Regions from separate parts of the Sphingomonas sp. SP1 genome, predicted to be linked through region 1. Evidence: predicted binding sites of a transcription regulator. Region 1 holds the regulator's gene; the other holds the start of a gene.
The links. Region 1 encodes LexA, which represses DNA repair genes until DNA is damaged. Its sites were predicted from a motif close to GTTCCNCNCTTGTTCT; they were not measured.

Region 1 (7,569 bases):
ATTCGACAGGGCTTCGGGCAAGATGCCGAGCTCGTCGCGGTAGGCGTCGACGCCGAGCGCACCGTGGCGCTTGGATAGCTTGGCTCCGTCCTGACCGTGGATCAGGGGGACATGGGCATAGGTCGGCTCCGGCCACCCCATTGCGTGAATGATCGCCCGCTGGCGGAAGGCGTTGTTGAGATGGTCGTCGCCGCGAATGACGTGGGTGACGCCCATGTCGTGGTCGTCGACGACCACAGCGAGCATATAGGTCGGCGTTCCGTCGGACCGGAGCAGGATGAAGTCGTCGAGTTCGCTGTTCTGGACGGTGACCCGGCCTTGCACCTTGTCCGCGATGACGGACTCGCCATCGCGCGGTGCTTTGAGGCGGATCACATATTGGGCGTCGGACGCCGGGCCATCCGGGCGGTCTCGCCACGGACTGTTGATACGGAACGGCCGCCGCTCCGCCTGCGCCTTCTCGCGCTCGGCACGCAACTCCTCTGGGGTCATGTAACAGCGATAGGCCTGACCGCGCTCCAGCAACTCGTGCGCGACCTCCGCGTGCCGTGCCCAGAATTGCGACTGGTAATATTCGTGCCCGTCCCAGTCGAGATTGAGCCAGCGCATGCCGTCGAGGATCGCGTCGATCGCCTCGGCCGTGGACCGCGCCTTGTCGGTGTCCTCGATCCGCAGCAGGAACTTGCCACCGTGGCGGCGGGCGAAGAGCCAGTTGAACAAGGCGGTTCGGGCGCCGCCGATGTGCAAGAAGCCAGTCGGGCTCGGCGCGAAGCGGGTTACAACGGTGCTTGCGCTCACGCGCGCTTTCCTCTTTGACTGTGCGCGCCGGATTGCGCGAGGCCGGGGGCCCGTAACATGACTATTGCCACGCTTCCACGCCGCTTGCCGGCGTTTGCGCAGTGGCGCGTCCCGGCGCTCTTCGCAAGTGCGGAATCCTTTCTTGAGCGAGAGCGCGAGCAGCTGGCGCTCTGGTGGGTGGTCGGTCTTGGCCTTGGGATCGCGACCTGGTTCGCCTTGCCGACCCCTCGCACCTGGACCGCAGCCCTCTGCTTTGCCGTAGGGATCGCCGGCCTTGCCGCCGCCGGCGGATCCGGCCGCATCGCGCGGTCCATAGCCGGGTTTGCGATTGCTGCCGCGCTTGGCCTCGCGCTAATCTGGGTCCGGAGCGAGTGGGTCGCGGCGCCCCGGCTGGAACAACCATTGATTGCCCGCTTCTCGGCTCGGGTCGTCGACCTGCAGCCGCTCGCGGCCCGGGACAGCATCCGGCTGACCCTTGCGCCCGACGACGCCGCGTTGCCGCCCCTGGTGCGCGTCAATATCGACGATGACGAGGTCCCGGCCGGATTGGCCATCGACGCCCATGTCCGGCTTCGCGCCCGCCTGATGCCTCCCATGGCGATGCCCTTGCCCGGCGCCCACGATTATGCCCGCGACGCCTGGTTCCGTGGCTTCGGCGGTACGGGGCGAGCGCTTGGGCCCGTGGAAGTGCTAAAAGCGGGCAAGGCGACGGGCCTGGCCGGCGTTCGCGACCGGCTGGACCGACATATACGTGAACAACTGCCAAGCCCCGAAGGCGCCATCGCCACCGCGCTCGCTACCGGCGACCAGGGCGCCATCCCGGATGACGATGCGGACGCCATGCGTCGGTCCGGACTGGCGCACCTTCTGTCGGTGAGCGGCCTGCACATCGCGGCCGTCGTCGGCGCGGCCTTTCTCCTGACTCTTCGGCTGCTGGCGCTGTCCGAACGCCTCGCGCTGCGCGTCAATCTGGTCCTCGCTGCCGCCGCCGCAGGTGCGGCGGCGGGTGTCGCGTACACGGTGCTGACGGGAATGCAGGTGCCGACCGTTCGGAGCTGTATCGCGGCGTTGCTCGTACTGGCCGGGATCGCGCTTGGCCGGGAAGCGCTCAGCCTGCGGCTGATTGCGACCGGCGCAGTGATCGTCATGCTGATACGACCGGAGTCGCTTGCTGGACCAAGCTTTCAGCTCAGCTTCGCTGCCGTTACCAGCATCGTGACCCTCTACAGCCTGCCATGGTTCAAACGTCACTTCGAACGCCGCGACGAGGGCTGGGCGATCGGCGGAGCGCGCAGCTTTGGCGTCATGCTGCTCACTGGCCTGGCGGTGGAATTCGCGCTGCTTCCGTTTGCCTTGTATCACTTCCATAAAGCCGGCCTGTATGGCGTCCTGGCGAACCTGGTCGCCATTCCGATGACGACCTTCGTGATCATGCCGCTGAAGGCAGGGGCGCTGCTTCTCGACGGTGTGGGCCTGGGCGCACCCCTGTGGACCTTGACCGGCTGGGCGCTATCCTGGCTGCTGGCCCTGGCGCATGCCGTCGCTGGGGCGAAAGGGGCCGTTGCGCTTCTGCCCGCCATGCCGACCTGGGCCTTTGGGTGCATCGTTGCTGGTGGACTATGGCTGTGCTTGTGGAACAGCAAACCTCGCCTTTTTGGGGCGGTACCGATCATGATCGGCATCGCCGGCGCCGCTGCAGAGCCACGGCCGGACCTGCTCATCACTGGGGATGGCCGACACCTCGCAATCGTCGGCGAGGACGGCACCCCGTTCTTGCTAAGGGGTCGAGCAGGCGATTTCGTCCGTGACATGGTCGGTGAAAACAGCGGCTTCGATGGCGAGGCACTCGAACTGGCGGAAGCGCACGGCGCTCATTGTTCACGTGACGCCTGCATTGCGGACTTCAGCCGCGGCGGCCGAGTGTGGCGGGTTCTCGCCCTGAAATCGAACCAGCGCCTTGAATGGTCTGAACTTACCGCCGCCTGCGCGCGGAGCGACATCGTGGTCGCCGAACGGAGGCTGCCAAAGGGCTGCGCTCCCCGCTGGTTGAAACTCGACCGAGCCGCGCTGCGGGAGACCGGTGGGCTTGCCGTCACCTTGAGTAAGGATCCTGAGATCAGGACCGTTGCCGAGAGGGTCGGAGAGCATCCCTGGGGTCAGTTTGAGCGAACCAGGTTGCCTACGATGCCAGTGGCCGCGCGCCTCGATTATTCTTCCGACCAGACGGCAAGTTCGCTGCCGGCGGGATCGATGAAGTGAAAGCGCCGACCCCCGGGGAAGCTGAAGATCTCTCGCGCCACGGTGCCGCCGGCGGACACCACTGCCCGAAGCGCAGCTTCGAGATCGTGCACCCGGATGACCGGCAAGGGGGCAGATAGTGCCTCGTCGGTCATGCCGTTCAGGCCGACATCGACGTCACCTGTCGTGGTCGACGCATAATCGGGACCATAGCTGGTAAATGTCGAGCCGAACGCCCTGCTGTAAAAAACACGGGTGAGCTCATGGGCCGTAAGGCTCGGCAGCTCGATATAATTGATCCGCGCCATGGGGTCAGCCATACCACACGTCCGGTAAATGCCGTGGCAGATGGCCGGGAACAATCAGCATGGCGTCAATTCGTACGGTGTCGCATCCGTCCATATAGCGCGGAGCAAGCCGTTCAGCCGCAACGGCGACACGCTGCAAACGATGCCGGTCGAGCGCCCAGGCTGCTGCTTCCTCGGTCGCTCGCTGTTTGACTTCCACGAAAGCCAGGGTGCGGCCGCGGCGAACAATCAGGTCAACCTCTCCCCCGGCGACGCGCATCCGTTGCGCAAGAATAGTCCAGCCACGCATTCGAAACCACCAGGCGGCAAGAGCTTCCGCCCTTCGCCCGCGCTGTTCGGCCTGCTGCCGCCGCGGGCTCGGTTTCGCCGACGCGGTGGACAATTCAATAACGCCGAATCAGCCCGGCCAATCGGCCCTGGATAGCGACCCGTCGAGACTCGTAACGTTGCGGTTCGTAGGAACGGTTCGCCGGGTCCAGCCGGACCATCGCGCCTTCCCGGTGGAACGTCTTGAGTGTCGCCTCCTCTCCATCGATCAGAGCAACAACGATATCGCCTTCGCGCGCATCCTCGACCTTGCGGATGAGCGCATAATCACCGTTCAGGATACCCTCTTCGACCATCGAGTCACCGGATACCTCGAGTGCGTAATGCTCGCCCGGACCCAGTAAGGCAGCCGGGACCGCGAGCGCCTCCGTGCCTTGAAGCGCCTCGATCGGAGTACCCGCGGCAATCTTGCCGTGAAGCGGGATCTCGATTGTGTCGTTGGCAGCGGCAAGCGCCGGCCGAACGGAAGCCGCTGCGATCACGCCCTGATTTCCCGATGCGTCAGGCATGCGCAATACCTCGAGCGCCCGGGCGCGATTGGGAAGACGCCGGATGAACTGGCGCTCCTCCAACGCCGAGATCAGCCGGTGCACGCCGGACTTGGACTTCAGCTCGAGCGCTTCCCGCATCTCGTCGAAGCTTGGACTGACGCCCGTCGCACTGACGCGGTCGTTGATGAATTGCAGAAGCTCGCGCTGCTTGGCCGTGAGCATGATCGGGCTCCATCGTGAACAGACGGAGAACAACTACAGAACGTTCCCGGTTCCGTCAACAGCAGATGGACAGGAAGCGAGCGAGAAGATCGTGGCCACGTTCCGACGCAACGCTTTCCGGGTGGAACTGCACGCCGTGAACGGGCGCCTCACTGTGTCGTAAACCCTGAATTCCGGCCGCGTCCCAAGCATTCGCCTGTAGGGAAGCGGGAATCGTCGTCACCATCAGGCTGTTGTAACGGGCGGCTTTGAACGGGGAGGGGAGGCTCTCGAACAACCCGGTTCGGTCATGGTTTATCTCGACTGCCTTGCCGTGCACAGGGCGACCTTGATCCACTGTGCCACCGGCCGCCACCGCGATTGCCTGGTGGCCAAGACAGACCCCTAGAAGGGGGCGCCTCGCTGTAATGCAGGCCCGGGCGAGGGCTACTGAAACACCCGCTGATTCGGGACGGCCAGGGCCAGGCGACAGGACGAAACCGTCGACCGGTTGGCCCAGCGCGCGGTCAAGAGACAAAGCATCGGCCCGCGCGACTTCAACCTTGGCGCCGAGTGTCAGGAAATAGTCGGCCAGAGTGAACGTGAAGCTGTCGTTGTTGTCGACGACCAGCAGCAGCGGCACCCCAGCTAGCCGCCGGTTGTGAAGCGGGCGCGCGCGGCTTGGATTGCAGCGTCGTTGCGTTCGATGCCCAATTCCTTCTGAGCGGCGGAGAGGAACTGCAAGGCGAGTTCCTCTCCGGACGCCCGATTGAAATCGGTCTGGACCTGCGCGACGAGGGTCGGCTGCGTCGATGCGTCGCCCGGCGTGATCCGGTTGAGCTTGACCAGGAAATAGCCTTCATTGTTCGGGGCCGGCACCAGCCGCACCTTCCCCTGGGCAAGGCTGAAGAGCATTTGCAGCGGGGCCGGCACCTCGCCCTGCACTTGGGCAAGCTGAAGGCGACGGACCTTCAGCGGAGCCGGAGCCGGAGCGCCAGTAATTTGCGTTTCCCGCATCGCCTGAGCGATCGGCATGCCGGCTGAAACCTTCGTCACCACGCTATTGCCCGCGGCCCGGGCTCGGTCGAGCGCGCGCCTCGCAGCGAAGTCGGCCGCGACACGATCCCGGATCCGAGCCAGCGGCGCGGGTGCGGAGGGCGTGACGTCGCCGACCGCAAGCAGCGCGTACCCAGCGTCGTTGGGGAGGGTTTCCACAACCGGATCGTCGGAGGGCGACATCTGGAAACCGTCGCGCACTAACTGCGCGTATTCCGTCGGTAGTTTGAAGGACGGGTCAGCCGACGACTGGCCACCAGCGGTGATTGGCGGCGTCTGCGTCACCTGCAACCGATTGGCCTGCGCCACTTCGGCGAAGTTACGTCCGTCCGCGATCTGGTCCTCGATCCTGGTCACGAGGTCGGCCATCGCGTTCTTGCGCTTTTCCGCGGTCAGCTTCTCGACGATTTCGGCGCGCGCGGCCGCCAGCGTGCGACCGGCGGCCCGATTGACGCTTTCGACCTTGATGACGTCCCAGCCGGTGCTGGACTGGATCGGCCCGACAACGGCTCCCGCCGGCGCCCCGAACACCTGGGCGGCGACCTGCGCGCCGGCCAATCCGGACAACTCCGTACGATTCTGCGGCCCCAGACTTACATCGGCGGCGGAGAAGCCGGCTGGCGCGGCGGCGGCGGCGAAGCTGCCGCCGGCTTTCGCGCGGGCGGCGATCTGGGCGGCCTGGGCCTGGTCTCCGACCGAAGCCCGGCTGAGCACTCTGGTCTCGGTGCCACCATAGGTTGCCTGATTGGCGTTGTAGTAAGCGGTGATTTCCTGCTCGGTCGGAGCAATATTGCCAAGTTGCGCGTCGGAAATGCGGGCGATGCGCAGGACGCGTTGTTCCGGGACCATATAGCGCTGGCGATTCTGCCCATAGAAGCGCTGCAGGTCGGCATCGGTCGGCGCCGGACCGGCGGTGAAGGCTGCCGCGGGGATCAATGCGATTTCCCCTTCGCGCTCCTCGAGCAGCATGGAAGCGTAAGGACGCGCGACCCCGACTGGAATGCGCGTATTCGCGACCAGGGGCGATAGCACCAGGCGCTGCAACAACATGGTGGTAATCTCGTCGCGAACCTGCGCATCGGTCAGCCGCTGCGACTGCAGAAAGCTTTGGTAGGCCGCTTCGCTGAACCGTCCGTCGAGGCCGCGAACGCCCGGAATTTTTACGATCTCACTGTCGATTAACTTCTTGGAGGGCATCAGGCCGTGCTCGATCGCGTATGCCTTGAGCGTCTTCTGCTGGATGAGGCTGTCGACAATGGCGTTGAACTGCGGCGCCAGGTCCGCATAGGTCGCATCGGGCTTTTGTTCGCGCAGCCGCGCGAGCTCACGCTGCATCACGCTGGACAGTTCGGCCTCGGTCACCTGCTCGGAACCCACCTTCGCCAGCACGCCCTGGCTCAGGCTTCCACCCTGTCGAAAGTTGCTGAGATCGGCCAGTGCGAAGCTGGCAAGGATGGTCAGCAGAAACACGACCACGATCACGGTGCCGACCTTGGATTTCGAAAGGCGGCGGAAGGTTGCAAACATGGTCGTCGATGATCCTGCGAACTGTTGTGAGGAGCGCGTGTAGGGGCGCGAGCGCTTCCCATCAATATGCATGGGCGCTAGGCGGCTCTCCGCTAACTGGAGGTGAATGAATGACCAAGGCCGTGAAGCTCGTCGCTGGCAATTGGAAGATGCACGGCACCTCGGCCGACCTCGCCGAAGTGGAGGCCATTGCCGCCGCCGCGCAACAGCTGGCCGGGCGCGTGGACGTGGCCCTGTGCTTGCCGGCAACATTGATCCATCGAGCGGCCGAGCAGGTGCCCGGTTTCAAGGTCGGCGCGCAGGATATCCACATGGCCGACAAGGGCGCCCATACCGGAGACGTCTGTGCGGCCATGTTACACGACGCCGGGGCGTCACTGGTAATCGTCGGCCATAGCGAGCGACGCGAAGCTCATCGCGAGGACGACGCCACCGTTCGGGCGAAGGCCGAGGCGGCGCTTCGCTCCGGGCTCGATGTCATTCTGTGCATCGGGGAGAGCGATACGGAGCGGGAAGCGGGACGGGCGGTCGAGGTGGTCACGGCGCAGCTTCGCAAATCACTGCCGACGGAAGGCGGCTCCGCTCACAAACTCGCAATCGCTTATGAGCCGATATGGGCGATC
Region 2 (7,569 bases), 1.7 Mb from region 1:
AAAGAGCATCCCGTTTTCTGGTCCATCACTGACACGCCAGACATTCGTCGTAATCCGTCGTCGCCAGCTCAAACTTGGGGGCTTCGGCGGTATTGTCCGCTTCCACTCCGCCCGCAAAGCCGGCGCGCTGCACGGACTTGGAGCGGAGATAATAGAGCGACTTGATGCCCAGCTCCCATGCCCGGAAATGGAGCATCATCAGGTCCCACTTGTCGACGTCGGCCGGGATGAACAGGTTCAGCGACTGAGCCTGGTCGATGTAGGGCGTGCGATCGGCGGCGAGCTCCAGCAGCCAACGCTGGTCGATCTCGAAGCTGGTCTTGAACGTGTCCTTCTCGTCGGGCGTCAGGAAGTCGAGATGCTGGACGGACCCGCCCTGCTCGAGGATCGAGTTCCACACGGCTTCCGAATTCTTCGATTTCTCGACCAGCAGTCGCTCCAAATGCGGGTTGCGGACCGAGAAGCTGCCGGACAGCGTCTTGTGGGTGTAAACGTTGCCGGGGATCGGCTCGATGCAGGCCGAGGTGCCGCCGCAGATGATCGAGATGGATGCGGTCGGCGCGATCGCCATCTTGCAGCTGAAGCGCTCCATCACGCCCATGTCGGCCGCGTCCGGACAGGGCCCACGCTCGTTGGCGAGCATCATGCTGGCTTCGTCGACCTGCGCCTTGATGTGCTTGAAGATCCTGAGGTTCCAGCTCTTGGCCATGGCCCCTTCGAAGGGGAGACCGCGGGCCTGGAGGAAGCTGTGGAAGCCCATTACCCCGAGGCCCACCGAGCGCTCCCGCTCGGCACTGTACTTGGCGCGCGCCATCTCGTCCGGCGCGCGGGCGATATAGTCGCTGAGCACATTGTCGAGGAAGCGCATCACGTCCTCGACGAAGCGCTTGTCGCCGTTCCACTCGTCCCAGGTTTCCAGGTTCATGGACGACAAGCAGCAGACGGCGGTGCGATCGGCGCCCAGATGGTCCTTGCCGGTCGGCAGGGTGATCTCGGAGCAAAGGTTGGAGGTCGAGACCTTTAGGCCCAGGTCGCGGTGATGCTTGGGCATCGACCGGTTCACCTGGTCGATGAAGATGATGTAGGGTTCGCCGGTCGCCAGGCGGGTTTCGACCAGCTTCTGGAACAGCGAGCGGGCGTCGACCTTGCCGCGTTCCGACCCGTCCTTGGGGCTGCGGAGCGTGAATTCGGAACCGTCGCGGACGGCCTCCATGAACTCGTCGGTAATCAGCACGCCGTGGTGGAGGTTCAGCGCCTTGCGATTGAAGTCGCCACTGGGCTTACGGATCTCGAGGAACTCCTCGATCTCCGGGTGCGAAACGTCGAGGTAGCAGGCGGCGGAGCCGCGGCGCAGCGACCCTTGGCTGATCGCGAGGGTCAGTGAGTCCATCACGCGGACGAAGGGAATGATCCCGCTGGTCTTGCCATTGAGGCCGACCGGCTCTCCGATGCCGCGGACACTTCCCCAATAGGTGCCGATGCCGCCGCCCTTGGAGGCCAGCCAGACATTCTCGTTCCAAGTGTTGACGATGCCGTCGAGGCTGTCGGACACGCTGTTGAGGTAGCAGCTGATCGGCAGGCCGCGGCCGGTGCCGCCGTTGGACAGCACGGGCGTCGCCGGCATGAACCACAGCTTGGAGATATAATCGTAGATGCGCTGCGCATGCTCCGCGTCGTCGGCGTAGGCCGCGGCGACGCGGGCGAACAGGTCCTGGTAGGATTCGCCGGGTAGCAGATAGCGGTCGCGCAGCGTTTCCTTGCCGAAATCGGTAAGAAGCGAGTCGCGCGACGAATCGGTCGTCACCGGAAAACGACGCGAGTCGATGGTCTTGCTGGTGGAGGCCGAAGCCGGTGCCACATCGTCCGATCCGACGGTGCTGGAGCTGGAAAAGTCCATCTGCGCTTCCTCCTGCGGCACGATGAGCGGCCGCGATGTTCCCGTTCTGTTCACAAGGGCCTTATGCGGCATCCTTGCCTGATTCGCCAGCCACGAGAGAGGCCTTCAAGCGCTTGTCCCCGCTATCCACAGGGACGCGTCGGCTCTAGGCCGGGGATATGGTTATCCCCAGCGCCAACCACAAGCTTGCGTGTTGGTGCCCCCTCGTTGCTACAAGATGTTGTGCTTGGAACCGCCGACGGACGCAAGCTGCAAAATGATGGTTAACGATTATTTTGCGATGGATTGTTTGCCGGCAACTCCCCGTCAGCCCGATTTGCCGAGCCATCCCGGAGGCGCCGTGCCGTCACGCGGTTCAGCCTTCGGCGCGTCATATTGATGGCGGCCCGGCACGGCGGCGATGATGATGGTCACTGCCATCACGGCAAGCATGGCCATCAACAGCAGGAAAGGCAGAGGACCAAGCGTGAAGCGGGCCCGTTCAGGCTCGGTCCGAGGCTCGAGTCGCTTGCGATTGCGAGATGCGGAGCGACGCCAAAGCCGGGCAAGATCGAGATAATCTTCCGCGCGAGTCCACCGCTCTACCGAGCGCGGCGCGATGTCGTCCTTGTCGCTCATGAGATGCCCAAGGTGGGACACACAAGACTTTAATACAATGAGGGCCTTGGACGGTGCGACGGCCCCTAGCACCAACTCGTCTTGAAGCCGGCATAGCGGCGGGCGAGTCCGCTTGCCCGCATGTCGGCGGCGATCGATTGGGTCGTGCCGTCGGGACGCTCGCGAGAGAGTGCGCGAAGATCCCGGCTGTATTTGTCCTGCATGTCCCCGATCCGGCCCGTCATGACGAATGGGCCCTCGTTGAGGAGCTCCTGCAAACGGACGGTCGATCGTTCGGCCAGCCGGCGCTCCGCCGGGCACTGGCCATTCACCTCGGGCGCATCGATACCGATGATGCGGATGCGGCGCTGGCCGATCTTGAAGGTGTCGCCGTCGACCACGCAGGCCCGGCCACGGCCTCGCCCGCACCGCGTGAAGGTGGCCGACACACGCTCGGGATCGCTGGCAAGTGGGCCAAGCGGCTCAACCAAAGCGGGATCCAGCGCCGGCCATAGCGCCAAAAGCGCCGCAAGCAGTGCAAAGGGACGCGCGCCCGAAAGGAGGCCGAACAGACCGCTGCGTCGGCGAACGGGCGCGCGGCGTCGAAACCGGCGTTGCGGATAAGCCCTCCTCCCCATCGGCCCGGCTTAGAGCGGAGCCGTTGGAGAGGCCAGCCGTGTCGAGCGGATCAGCCGAGCGGCTGGCCGCTTTCTTCTTCCTCGAACATCGTCGCCACGACATCCGCGTTGGCGCTGAGGCGGACCTGATCGCCGTCGACCGCCGCCACCAGGCCGCCGGGAAGGAAATGATGGTGATCGGTATGCGCCATCCCGCTGTCCTTCTTGGTCAGCTTGATGCGTTCGCCCTCGACCTTGTCGACGGTACCAAGGTGAACGCCGTCGGCGCCGATGACTTCCATATGCTCGCGGATGTTGCTGAGGTCGGCCATTCGGTGATGCTCCTTCTGGTTCATGGGCGTAACGCACGAACGGGCGAGTTGACCCATACCTGCGCGAGGCCGCAGAAATGGTTCGGGCGACGTTGGGGGGGGGGGCACGATGTCAGAACCGGGCCAAGCGCAGAAGCAGAGCACGAGCGGGGCGAGCCTGGTCCAACGTCTGGCCCGCAACGTCCGGGCAACCGACTGGTGGGCAGTTGCAGTCGAACTGGCCGTGGTCATCTTGGGAATCCTGATCGCTTTCGAGCTGACCGAATGGGACCAGCGCCGCCAGGACCGTGCGGAGGAATTGCTGGCCTTGCAGCATATCGAGGAGGAAGCCGCCGGCGATCTGGCGGCGCTGGAGAGAATCCGCGGCCAGCATCGGGAAAGCGTCGGCAACTTCGTGCGGCTGATCGCAGCGGCTGGAGAGGACGGCGCGGAATATAACCGTCCAGGCGTCGACAATTGCAACCTGCTGCGCGTGCCGGCGGTGCGGCGGCGATCGGCCGGTTCGGGCGGACTGGCAGGTGCCGACCGGCTGGCGTTGATCAGCGATCATCGATTGCGTGACCTGTTGCGGGGAGCGGAGGCGGAACGATTGTTCGCGGAAAGCCAGATCAACTATTTCCGCGACGCGTTCGGTCGCTACGCCGGCCAGCTCGATCCTTATACGCGATATGCGCTGAGGCTCGATGGGAACAGTTGCTGGATGGACATCGACGGAATCCGTTCGTCGCCTCGACTGATCGCCCTGCTGCCGATGATCGGCCGGGATCAGCAGAAACTGGCGGAGTATCGCGGGCGGGAAGCAGACGCGACTCGTGCCGTGCTGGAGCGGGTGCGCTGCCTTCAGGCCAACAGCTGTCCGGCCGACCGACCCAGCTGAAAGCCCGTATCCGACGGGGCTTGATCCTTGGTCGGGCGCGACTTATCTGCATCGCGCGGACCGGGCCCCTCTGGCGCGCTATAGCCTTGGCGAAAGCGCGTGATGTCGGACCGCATCGGATGACCCGATGGACCTGGCCCGGCGCGAACCCTCCGCCACACGACGGCAAACCGTCTGGTCTCCGATCGAGCAACATGTTCGAGCAAGAGGAGACGACCAGTGAACCCGCGATTGTACCGCCTGATGGAAACGCACAGCCGAATAGACGGCGCGTTGCGTGACGAGCAGCGGCGGCCCGCGCCCGACCCCTTCCGGCTGGGCCAGCTCAAGAAGCTGAAGCTCAGGGTGAAGGACCTGATGCATCGTTTCGCGCTGAAGCAGGCGATGGCCTGACGTCGTCGCAGAAGGTCGGGTCCGACGCGGACGGCCTGTCCGCCGCTGCAACAGGGAAGTGAGCTTACCAAATGGAATTTCTATTCAACGATTGGCTTGGCACGCCCGTCTGGTTCTGGCTGTCGTTCATCGGCATCGTCATTGCCTTGACCGCCTTCGACCTTGGTGTCCTTCACAAGGAAGACCGGGAGATGGGCATCGGCGAGAGCCTGAGGCTGTCGGCGTTCTACATCGGCATCGCGCTGCTGTTCGGCGCATGGGTCTGGTACGCCAAGGGCGCCGACCTGGGCATGAAATATTACACCGGCTTCTTCATCGAAAAGGCGCTGTCGATCGACAACGTCTTCGTGATCAGCCTGATCTTCACCTATTTCGCGATCCCGCGAATGTATCAGTATCGCGCGCTGCTGTGGGGCATCATCGCGGTGATCGTGCTGCGCGGCATCATGATCGGCTTCGGCGCGGCGGTGGTGCAGCAATGGTATTGGGTGCTGTACATCTTTGCCGCGTTCCTGGTGTTCACGGGGATCAAGATGCTTTTCGCCGGCGACAAGCCGATGGACATCGAACACAACCCGGTGGTGCGCTGGATCAGCAGTCACATGCGGGTGACCAAGGAGCTTCACGCCCAGCACTTCTTCGTGAAGGTGCCGGACGAAAAGACCGGCAAGTTGGTGCGGGCGGCAACTCCGCTGTTCCTGGCGCTGGTCGTGATCAACCTTGCCGACCTGGTGTTCGCGGTAGACTCGGTCCCGGCGATCTTCGCGATCACGACCGACACCTTCATCGTCTACACGTCGAACATCATGGCCATCCTGGGCCTGCGTGCGCTCTATTTCGCGCTGGCCGCGATGGTGCACCGTTTCCACTACCTGAAGTACGCGCTGGCCCTGGTGCTGGTCTTTATCGGCTCCAAGATCTTCGTGTCCGACTTCCTGCTGGGCGGCGACAAGTTCCCGCCGGTGCTGAGCCTGGGCGTCACCGCCGCGCTGATCGCGGGCGGCGTGCTCTTCTCACTGTGGAAGACGAAGGGCGAGCCCGAGCCGAACTGGCCGGCGGACGAGGGACCCGAGGGCGCCAAGCGGCACATCGAGCAACTGACCGATGGCAAGGCGATCTAGTGTTTACGACAACAAGGGAGAAGAAGATGCCTGAAGCGAATCGCCGATCGTTCCTGACCATGGGTGCCGCCGGGATCGGTGCTGCGACCATTTTGCCAAATGTGGTCAGCAGCGCGGCGGCAGCGGCCCCTGCTGCGGCCGTACCCAAGACCAATCTTACGGCGCAGCAGGCACTTGCGCGGCTGATGGAGGGTAATCGCCGCTTTGTCGCCGACCAGGACAATTCGTCGGACCTCAGCACCCGTCGCCGGCTTGCGCTGGCCCGCGGCCAAGGTCCGTTCGCGGCACTGGTGGGGTGCGCTGACAGCCGGGTCGGGCCAGAGCATCTGTTCGGTGCCGGTCTGGGCGAGCTGTTTATCGTCCGAACGGCGGGCAACTATGTTGACGACGCGGGCTACGGCTCGCTGGCCTATGCGGTGGCGGCGCTGGGCGTGCCCTTGATCGTGGTTCTCGGTCACGAGCGCTGCGGCGCGGTTGATGCAGCGACCAAGCTGGTGGTGAACAACGAACAGTTGCCGCCATCGCTGACCCGGATGGTGCAGCCGATCCTGCCCGCGGTGGTCGACGCCCGAGCGACCAATCGGGGCGGCGACCTGGTCGACGCGGCGATCCACATGAACGTCCGCCATGTGGCGCGGACGCTGCGCCGGAGCGACGATGCGCTGCTCGCCGAGCCCCTGCGGTCCGGCAAGCTGCTGGTGGTGGGCGCGTATTATGACCTGGACACGGGCCGGGTGGACTTTTTCGACCGCGGGTAGGTTTCTGGGAGGGGAGCCGTTCGTTGTTCGGGCGGCTCCCCTTACTCTTGAGGCTGGATGTTGAACGCCGCCAGCTTGTGGCCGTCGGGATCGCGGAAGTAAGCGAAATAATAGCCGAACTTCGGATCGCCCCGGAAACCGGGCGCGCCTTCGTCCGCGCCGCCCAACTCCAGCGCCTTGGCATGGAAGGCGTCGACCTTGTCGCGGCTATCCATCACCAGCGCCACCATGTTGCCGTTGCCGCAGTCGGCGGGCTGTTTGTCATACGGCTTGGTAATGACCAGCGCAGGCTGGGCCATGCTGGTTCCGTACATGGTGAACCCGCCCGCCTCGTCGCCGAACTGCATCAGCCGGCGCGCGCCGATCGTGCAGAGCAGCTGATCGTAATAGGCCCGTGCCCGGTCGAGGTCGTCGGTGCCCAGCGTGACGTAGCCGATCATGCCGCCGCGTCCGACGCAGCGGTGCATTCCCCGACCCGGCGCCCCGCGATATCCGCCTTCAGCTGATAATCGCCATCGCCGTAAAGCGAGGTGTTGGTGTCAACCGTTCCGGTGATGCCGTCGGCAGTGAACTGGCCGTTGACCTGGGCCATGATGTTGCCGGACGTCCCCGGCCGGGTGCACTTGAGGGTCAGGTCCATGCGGCCGTTGCGGACATAGGGATTTTCGACGGTGCAGCTGTCGCCCTTGGCGGCGAACAGCTCGGCCGGCGGTGTGCCGTCGGCGCCCACGCAAGCGCGGCTGGCGGTCCGTTCGCCCTGCCTGGCGGCGATGATCGGTGTCTTGCCGTCGGTCGAGCGGAAGCTGGCAACCGTCGTGGTCACCTCATATTGTCCCGGCGCAAGCTTGGCAGGCGCTGCAGCGACCGGGTTCTGCGGCGCGTCGTCCGCGCAGGCCACCAACAGCAAGGCGCCGGCGGCGGTCAACATCATACGCATCACTTCATTCTCCCCTGTTGATCGGATCGGTCACGCGTCT

Region 2: AC4GYS_RS02275 (ribonucleoside-diphosphate reductase subunit alpha) is a predicted target of LexA. The motif match lies at 1,935-1,950, and genes of this name have one in related genera.

Annotation. Positions count from the first base shown of each region.
Region 1 covers NZ_JBZFLC010000001.1:2,150,441-2,158,009, reverse strand. Annotated here, with positions in the region: gene gltX (glutamate--tRNA ligase) at 1-798, opposite strand, end outside; gene AC4GYS_RS10900 (ComEC/Rec2 family competence protein) at 856-3,057, shown strand; gene AC4GYS_RS10895 (VOC family protein) at 3,006-3,356, opposite strand; gene AC4GYS_RS10890 (YraN family protein) at 3,349-3,726, opposite strand; gene lexA (transcriptional repressor LexA) at 3,728-4,384, opposite strand; gene AC4GYS_RS10880 (anthranilate synthase component II) at 4,440-5,000, opposite strand; gene AC4GYS_RS10875 (peptidylprolyl isomerase) at 5,012-6,946, opposite strand; gene tpiA (triose-phosphate isomerase) at 7,057-7,569, shown strand, end outside.
Region 2 covers NZ_JBZFLC010000001.1:429,449-437,017, reverse strand. Annotated here, with positions in the region: gene AC4GYS_RS02280 (SPFH domain-containing protein) at 1-44, opposite strand, end outside; gene AC4GYS_RS02275 (ribonucleoside-diphosphate reductase subunit alpha) at 26-1,897, opposite strand; gene AC4GYS_RS02270 (hypothetical protein) at 2,204-2,515, opposite strand; gene AC4GYS_RS02265 (thermonuclease family protein) at 2,581-3,132, opposite strand; gene AC4GYS_RS02260 (DUF2171 domain-containing protein) at 3,183-3,443, opposite strand; gene AC4GYS_RS02255 (hypothetical protein) at 3,553-4,320, shown strand; gene AC4GYS_RS02250 (YdcH family protein) at 4,540-4,713, shown strand; gene AC4GYS_RS02245 (TerC family protein) at 4,785-5,834, shown strand; gene AC4GYS_RS02240 (carbonic anhydrase) at 5,861-6,592, shown strand; gene AC4GYS_RS02235 (VOC family protein) at 6,634-7,032, opposite strand; gene AC4GYS_RS02230 (DUF3617 domain-containing protein) at 7,029-7,529, opposite strand; gene AC4GYS_RS02225 (DUF3617 domain-containing protein) at 7,560-7,569, opposite strand, start outside.